DNA from 2 places in the Streptomyces sp. NPDC048462 genome. Region 2 is predicted to be linked to the other one. Evidence: riboswitches for the same ligand, from Rfam matches in the RefSeq annotation. Region 2 holds a riboswitch; the other holds the start of a gene.
The links. Region 2 has a riboswitch for S-adenosylmethionine ahead of ACGFU6_RS12540 (aminotransferase class V-fold PLP-dependent enzyme). Riboswitches for the same ligand answer to the same signal wherever they lie in the genome.
Positions count from the first base shown of each region.

Region 1: another riboswitch for S-adenosylmethionine. It lies ahead of thrC (threonine synthase); the one in region 2 lies ahead of ACGFU6_RS12540 (aminotransferase class V-fold PLP-dependent enzyme).

Region 1 covers NZ_JBICXG010000013.1:80,133-83,544, reverse strand. The annotation lists gene ACGFU6_RS22215 (MoaD/ThiS family protein) at 266-544, opposite strand; gene thrC (threonine synthase) at 616-1,908, opposite strand; SAM riboswitch class I at 1,926-2,090, opposite strand; gene ACGFU6_RS22205 (glucosyl-3-phosphoglycerate synthase) at 2,244-3,194, shown strand; gene ACGFU6_RS22200 (trehalose-6-phosphate synthase) at 3,281-3,412, shown strand, end outside.
Region 2 covers NZ_JBICXG010000005.1:358,203-361,614, forward strand. The annotation lists gene ACGFU6_RS12530 (cytochrome bc complex cytochrome b subunit) at 1-154, shown strand, start outside; gene trpD (anthranilate phosphoribosyltransferase) at 281-1,345, shown strand; SAM riboswitch class IV at 1,442-1,559, shown strand; gene ACGFU6_RS12540 (aminotransferase class V-fold PLP-dependent enzyme) at 1,732-3,147, shown strand; gene ACGFU6_RS12545 (Lrp/AsnC family transcriptional regulator) at 3,224-3,412, opposite strand, start outside.

The DNA.
Region 1 (3,412 bases), on a different contig from region 2:
ATCGCCGAACGCCCGAATATGAGGAACTCATGAGATTCCAGGGCAAGTCGGGCCAGGCAAAGGCGACTTATGGCGCAAGAGGCTCAGGCACTTTGGCTGCATCTTGTCGTGGCCGGGCGCATTCTCATATGCGGGGGGCACGGGCAGCGGAGGGGGCTTCCCACACTCTACCGCGCTCAACCATGCAGAATTGCCCCCTCCGCTTCTGTCGCGGAGAGGGCAATCGCGGTGACTCGTCGAAGCGGGACCGCTCGGGTCCCGGGGCTCAGCAGCCGCCGGCGACGGCCGGGATGATCGAGATGCCGGCGCCGTCCGGGGTGACCGCTTCCAGGCCTCCCTGGAAGCGCACGTCGTCGTCGTTGACGTACACGTTGACGAAGCGGCGGAGCTTGCCCTGGTCGTCCAGGACGCGGGCGGCGATGCCCGGGTGGTCCTTCTCCAGGGACTCGATGACCTGGGAGAGGGTCGCGCCCTCTGCCGGGACCTCGGCCTGGCCGCCCGTGTAGGTGCGGAGGATGGTGGGGATACGGACCTTGACGCTCATGGTGGGAGCCCTTCCTGGAGTCACGGGTGGCCGGAGGCTGCGGCAGCCTCTCAGCTGGTGCGGCGGACCGCTCAGGCGGTACCGAGGCCGGCGGCACGGAAGGCGTCCAGGCTCGGCCTGATCGTCGCCGTCGCCTGCGAGGTGGCGGCCACCGCGTCGAGCGTCTTGAGGCCGTCACCGGTGTTCAGGACGACCGTGGTGAGCGACGGGTCGAGCAGACCCGCCTCGATCAGCTTCTTCGTCACGCCGACGGTCACCCCGCCCGCGGTCTCGGCGAAGATGCCCTCGGTGCGCGCCAGCAGCTTGATCGCGTCGACGACCTGCTCGTCGTTGACGTCCTCGACGGCGCCGCCGGTGCGGCGGGCGATGTCCAGGACGTACGGGCCGTCGGCCGGGTTGCCGATCGCCAGGGACTTGGCGATGGTGTTCGGCTTCTGCGGCCGCACCACGTCGTGACCGGCCTTGAAGGCGGTGGAGACCGGCGAGCAGCCCTCGGCCTGGGCTCCGAAGATCTTGTACGGCCTGTCCTCGACCAGACCGAGCTTGATCAGCTCCTGGAGACCCTTGTCGATCTTCGTGAGCTGCGAGCCGGACGCGATCGGGATCACGATCTGGTCGGGCAGCCGCCAGCCGAGCTGCTCGCAGATCTCGTACGCGAGCGTCTTGGAACCCTCGCCGTAGTACGGGCGCAGGTTGACGTTGACGAAGCCCCAGCCCTCACCGAGCGGGTCACCGATGAGCTCCGAGCAGAAGCGGTTGACGTCGTCGTAGTTGCCCTCGATGCCGACCAGCTCACCGCCGTACACGGCGGCCATGACGACCTTGCCCTGCTCCAGGTCGTGCGGGATGAACACACAGGAGCGCAGGCCGGCGCGGGCGGCGGCGGCGCCCACCGCACCGGCGAGGTTGCCGGTGGAGGAGCAGGAGAGCGTGGTGAAACCGAAGGCGCGGGCGGCTTCGACGGCGATCGCGACGACACGGTCCTTGAAGGAGTGCGTCGGGTTGCCGGAGTCGTCCTTGACGTACAGGCCACCGGTGACGCCCAGCTCACGGGCGAGGTTGTCGGCCTTGACCAGCTTGGTGAAGCCGGGGTTGATGTTCGGCTTCTCCGCGACGTCGGAGGGGACCGGCAGCAGCGGCGCGTAGCGCCAGATGTTGTCGGGTCCGGCCTCGATGCGCTTCTTCAGCTCGTCCGGGGAACCGGTCGGCAGGTCGTAGGCCACTTCGAGCGGTCCGAAACAGCTCGAACAGGCGAAAAGGGGACCGAGTGCGAATCGTTCTCCGCACTCGCGGCAGGAAAGTGCCGCGGCGGGACCGAGGTCCACAGAAGATTCGGTAGATGTTGCAACAGTCTCAACAGCCATGATGGCGAGGCCCTTTCTCCTCATCTTCCTCGTGACGCGTTTCGCCACAAGACGGAATTGGCACCTTCCCCACCCGACCTCGCGGAAGGGGGTCCCCCCTGCTCGAGCGAAGTCGAGAGCTTGGGGGTGGGATGGTTGCCGGGACTTCAACGGGCCGTTCCCTCTGTCCCTCTGGATGAGCGCTATGGCACTGGATCATCGATCCAGGCGTTTATCGGCGGACGGACCCCGGCATGCCACGGCCATCTGCGTTGTTCAAGACTGTAACCGAAGCACCGGACTGTTGAGATAGTCGTCCGAACCGCGAGATGGATCACATACAGGGAGTATCGACCGTGCTGGAAGAGGTCGAACGCTGGCTGACCAGGCGTTCCTGGTCGTGCGCCGACCGCCCGCTGGAGCAGCTCCTGGCCGCCAGGGGAGGCGACCCGAGGCGCAGCCGCGTGAGTGTCGTACTGCCCGCGCTCAACGAGGAGGCGACGGTCGGGGACATCGTCCGCACCATCCGGCGCGAGCTCATGGAGAAGGTCCGGCTGGTCGACGAACTCGTGGTGATCGACTCCGGCTCCACGGACGCGACCTCCGAGGTCGCCCGCGAGGCGGGCGCCCGGGTGATCCACCGGGACGCGATCCTGCCCCGGCTGCCGGCTGTCCCCGGCAAGGGCGAGGTGCTGTGGCGGTCACTGCTGGTGACCGGCGGTGACATCGTCTGCTTCGTCGACGCCGACCTGAAGGACTTCTCGGCCGACTTCGTCTCCGGCATCGTCGGCCCGCTGCTGACCGACCCCTCGGTGCAGTTCGTCAAGGCGATGTACGACCGTCCCCTCGGGGACACCGCCGGTCAGGGCGGGCGGGTCACCGAACTGGTGGCACGGCCGCTGCTCAATCTGCACTGGCCGCAGCTGGCCGGCTTCGTCCAGCCGCTGGGCGGCGAGTACGCCGTACGCCGCTCGCTGCTCGAACAGCTGCCGTTCCCGGTCGGTTACGGAGTGGAGCTGGGGCTGCTCGTCGACGCCCTGCACACCGTCGGACTGGACGCGCTCGGCCAGGTCGACGTCGGCGTCCGCGTCCACCGCCACCAGGACGGCCGGGCGCTCGGCCGGATGGCGGCGGCCATCTACCGGACCGCCCAGCTGCGGCTGTCGCGCGGACATCTGGTCCGCCCCGCGCTGACCCAGTTCGAGCGCGGCGAGAACGGCTTCGTGCCGCACACCTACCCGGTGGACACCGAGGAGCGGCCGCCGATGCGCGAGATCGAGGAGTACGTCGCACGCCGGGCGGCATGACGCGGGACGGCGCGAAGCGGCGGCGGCTCTGCGGGACGACACCGTACGCACGTTTGGACGGTTCGGGATCGGGCTAGATTCCGCGCATGGTCTCCGAGCACGCCCCCCAGTCCGCCGCCCAGGTTCTCGTCGCGTCCAACCGCGGCCCGGTCTCGTACACCCTGCGCGACGACGGCTCGCTCGACGCGAAACGGGGCGGCGGCGGGCTCGTCTCGGGG
Region 2 (3,412 bases):
GCTGGTCGACGAGAACGGTGTCAAGCGCAAGGTGTCGCCGGTGGAGAAGGTGCGCGCCAAGCTCAGCAAGAGCTACTTCGGCGAGCACAACCAGATCCCCAAGGCGTCCCCCGAGGAGTACAAGGAGATCACCGAGGGCCACGGCCACCACTGATCACCTGAGCTGATCGCCACAGCGGGAGCCCCGTCCATCCATACGATGGACGGGGCTCTTCGCTGTCCCCGGCGCTCGATAGGGTGGTCGCATCCCTATATCGGCTGTGGACCCCAGGAGCGGACCATGAACGTTGTGACCCCGGTCGGCGGCGACAGCGTGGCGGCTCGTACCTGGCCCGGCGTGCTGACCCCGCTGCTGCGCGGCGAGGACCTGAGCGCGGACGACACCGCGTGGGCGATGGACCGCATCATGAGCGGCGAGGCGACCGACGTGCAGATCGCCGGCTTCGCGGTGGCCCTGCGCGCCAAGGGCGAGACCGTCACGGAGGTCACCGGCCTGGTCCGTGCGATGTACGAGCACGCCACCACGATCCACGTGCCCGGCCGCACGGTCGACATCGTCGGCACCGGCGGCGACATGGCCAAGACGGTCAACATCTCCACCATGTCCGCGATCGTCCTGGCCGGGGCGGGCGCCAAGGTCGTCAAGCACGGCAACCGCGCCTCCTCCTCGGCCAGCGGCTCCTCCGACGTACTGGGCAAGCTCGGCGTCAACCTGGACCTGCCCCCGCAGCGCGTCGTCGAGGTGGCCGAGGAAGCGGGCATCACCTTCTGCTTCGCGGTGAAGTTCCACCCCGCCCTGCGCTACGCGGCGAAGGCCCGCGCGGAGCTGGGCGCCCCGACCACCTTCAACATCCTGGGCCCGCTCACCAACCCGGCCCAGGTGCGCTCCCAGGCCATCGGTGTCGCCGATCTGCGGATGGCGCCCATCGTCGCGGGCGTGCTCGCCGAACGAGGCAACTCCGCGCTGGTCTTCCGCGGCGACGACGGCCTGGACGAGCTGACCACCACCGCGACCTCCCGGGTCTGGGTGGCCCGCGACGGCGTCGTGCGCGAGCAGGCCTTCGACCCGCGCGACGTCGGGCTGGAGCTGGTGCCGGTGGAGGCGCTGCGCGGCGCCGACGCCTCGTACAACGCCGATGTGGCCCGCCGGCTGCTGGCCGGCGAAACGGGGCCCGTACGGGACGCCGTCCTGCTCAACGCGGCGGCGGCGCTGGTCGCGCTCGACCCGGGCGACGGCACGCTCGACGAGCAGCTCGCCGCCGGTATGGCGAGGGCCGCCGAGTCCATCGACTCCGGGTCCGCGGGGCGCGCGCTGGAGAGATGGGTCGCGGCCAGCAACGCCTGAGCACGCGACCCTGACACACGGAACACGGAGCGAGGCGCAGTCCAGATCATGGACTGCGCCTTGCGCGTTCTCCCACGTATGGCAAGATGCTGCGCAGGTCATGAGTGACAGCGACTACGGCCCCGGCCCGCTGTCCGGCAACCCTCCGTCCGTGGCGGGGTGCCCCGGGTGAAGACCAGGCCGTAGGCAGCGAGGTCTGCGGCAAGCGCGGACCCCTCGACGTCGTAAGGCGTCCACCCGTGGGGTCCTGGTCCTCAGGGAGCCTCTGTGAGCAAGCGAATGCGATAGGGCTTTTCGGCCCTCCTCCGCACACCCTCTTTTCTTCCTTCCGTGCTGCCGCGTATCCGCAGGCACCGGAATTCGCCTGCCTGTTACGGGAGTTCGTCATGTCTGTCTTCACCGCTGCCACCGACCAGTCCATTTGTACCCCACTGCCCGTTCTGGGCAAGGATGTGACGGTTCCGCTGGTGACCGGCGGTGAGGTCACGTACGCCGCACTGGACTACGCCGCCAGCGCCCCGGCCCTGCAGCGCGTGTGGGACGACGTCGCCGCGTACGCGCCGTACTACGGCAGCGTCCACCGAGGCGCCGGCTACCTCTCGCAGCTCTCCACGGACCTCTTCGAGTCCAGCCGCGTGACCGTCGCGGAGTTCCTCGGCTGCCGCGCCGACGACCAGGTGATCTTCACCCGGTCGACCACCGACTCGCTCAACCTGCTCGCGGCGGCGCTCCCCGCCGACTGCCAGGTGTTCGTCTTCGAGACCGAGCACCACGCGTCCCTGCTGCCCTGGCGCGATGCCCGGGTGACCTACCTGAACGCCCCGCGCACCCCCGCGCAGGCCGTCGCCACGCTGGAGCGGGCCCTGGCGGACCGCGACTCTTCCCCAAGCTCTCAGCTTCGTTCGAGCAGGGGAGGACCCATTGGCCCCGCGCTCGTCTGCGTCACCGGAGCCTCCAACGTCACCGGTGAGCTGTGGCCCGTCAAGGAGCTCGCCGCCGCCGCGCACGCCCACGGCGCCCGGATCGTCCTCGACGCGGCCCAGCTCGCCCCGCACCACCCCGTCGACATCAGCGAGCTGGACGTCGACTGGGTCGCCTTCTCCGGCCACAAGCTGTACGCGCCCTTCGGCTCCGGCGTGCTGGCCGGCCGCTCCGACTGGCTGCGCGACGCCGAGCCCTACCTGGCCGGCGGCGGCGCCTCCCGCAAGGTCGCCCGGCGCGCCGACGGCGGGGTGGACGTCGAGTGGCACAGCACCGCCGCCCGCCACGAGGCCGGCTCGCCCAACGTCATCGGTGTCTACTCCATCGCCTCCGCCTGCAAGGCGCTCACCGAGGCCGGGTTCGACAGCCTGGTCGCCCGCGAGCAGCAACTGGTCTCCGAGGTCCGCGCCGGACTCGCGGAGGTCCCCGAGGTCAAGGTGCTCTCACTGTTCGGTGACGACGCGCCCCGGGTCGGCGTCATCTCCTTCGTGGTGGAGGGCTGGAACAGCTCGCACTTCGCCGCGGCGCTCTCCGCCGAGTACGGCATCGGGGTACGCGACGGACTGTTCTGCGCCCACCCGCTGGTGCGCACCCTGCTCGGCAGTGACCCGCAGGAGGTCGGCGAGTGCGGCGCGCCGGAGGCCGAGCCGGGCGAGCGGTCGCTCAACGCGATCCGGGTCAGCTTCGGTGCCGGTACGCCGGACGAGCACATCGAGCGCTTCGTGCGGGCCGTCAAGGAGCTGGTGAGCGAGGGCGCCCAGTGGAAGTACCGCACCGAGGACGGCCGTTGCGTCCCGGACCGGGGCACCGCACAGCACTGAGCCGTGTAAAGCGGTGGGGGGGGGGGGGGGGGGGGGGCCCCCCCCCCCCCCCCCCCCCGAACGCGTTTCACGGAGACTAGCCGTCCAGGCCGATGGCGAAGGCCGCCTCCAGGTCGTGCTGCGAGTACGTACGGAACGCCACGTGGGTGTCGGTCCCCTCGACGCCGGGGATCTTGCTGATCCGGCCGGGGATGACCTCGGCCAGATCGTCGTGCTTGGCCACCCGGACCATGGCGATCAGGTCGTACGTGCCGGTTACCGAGAA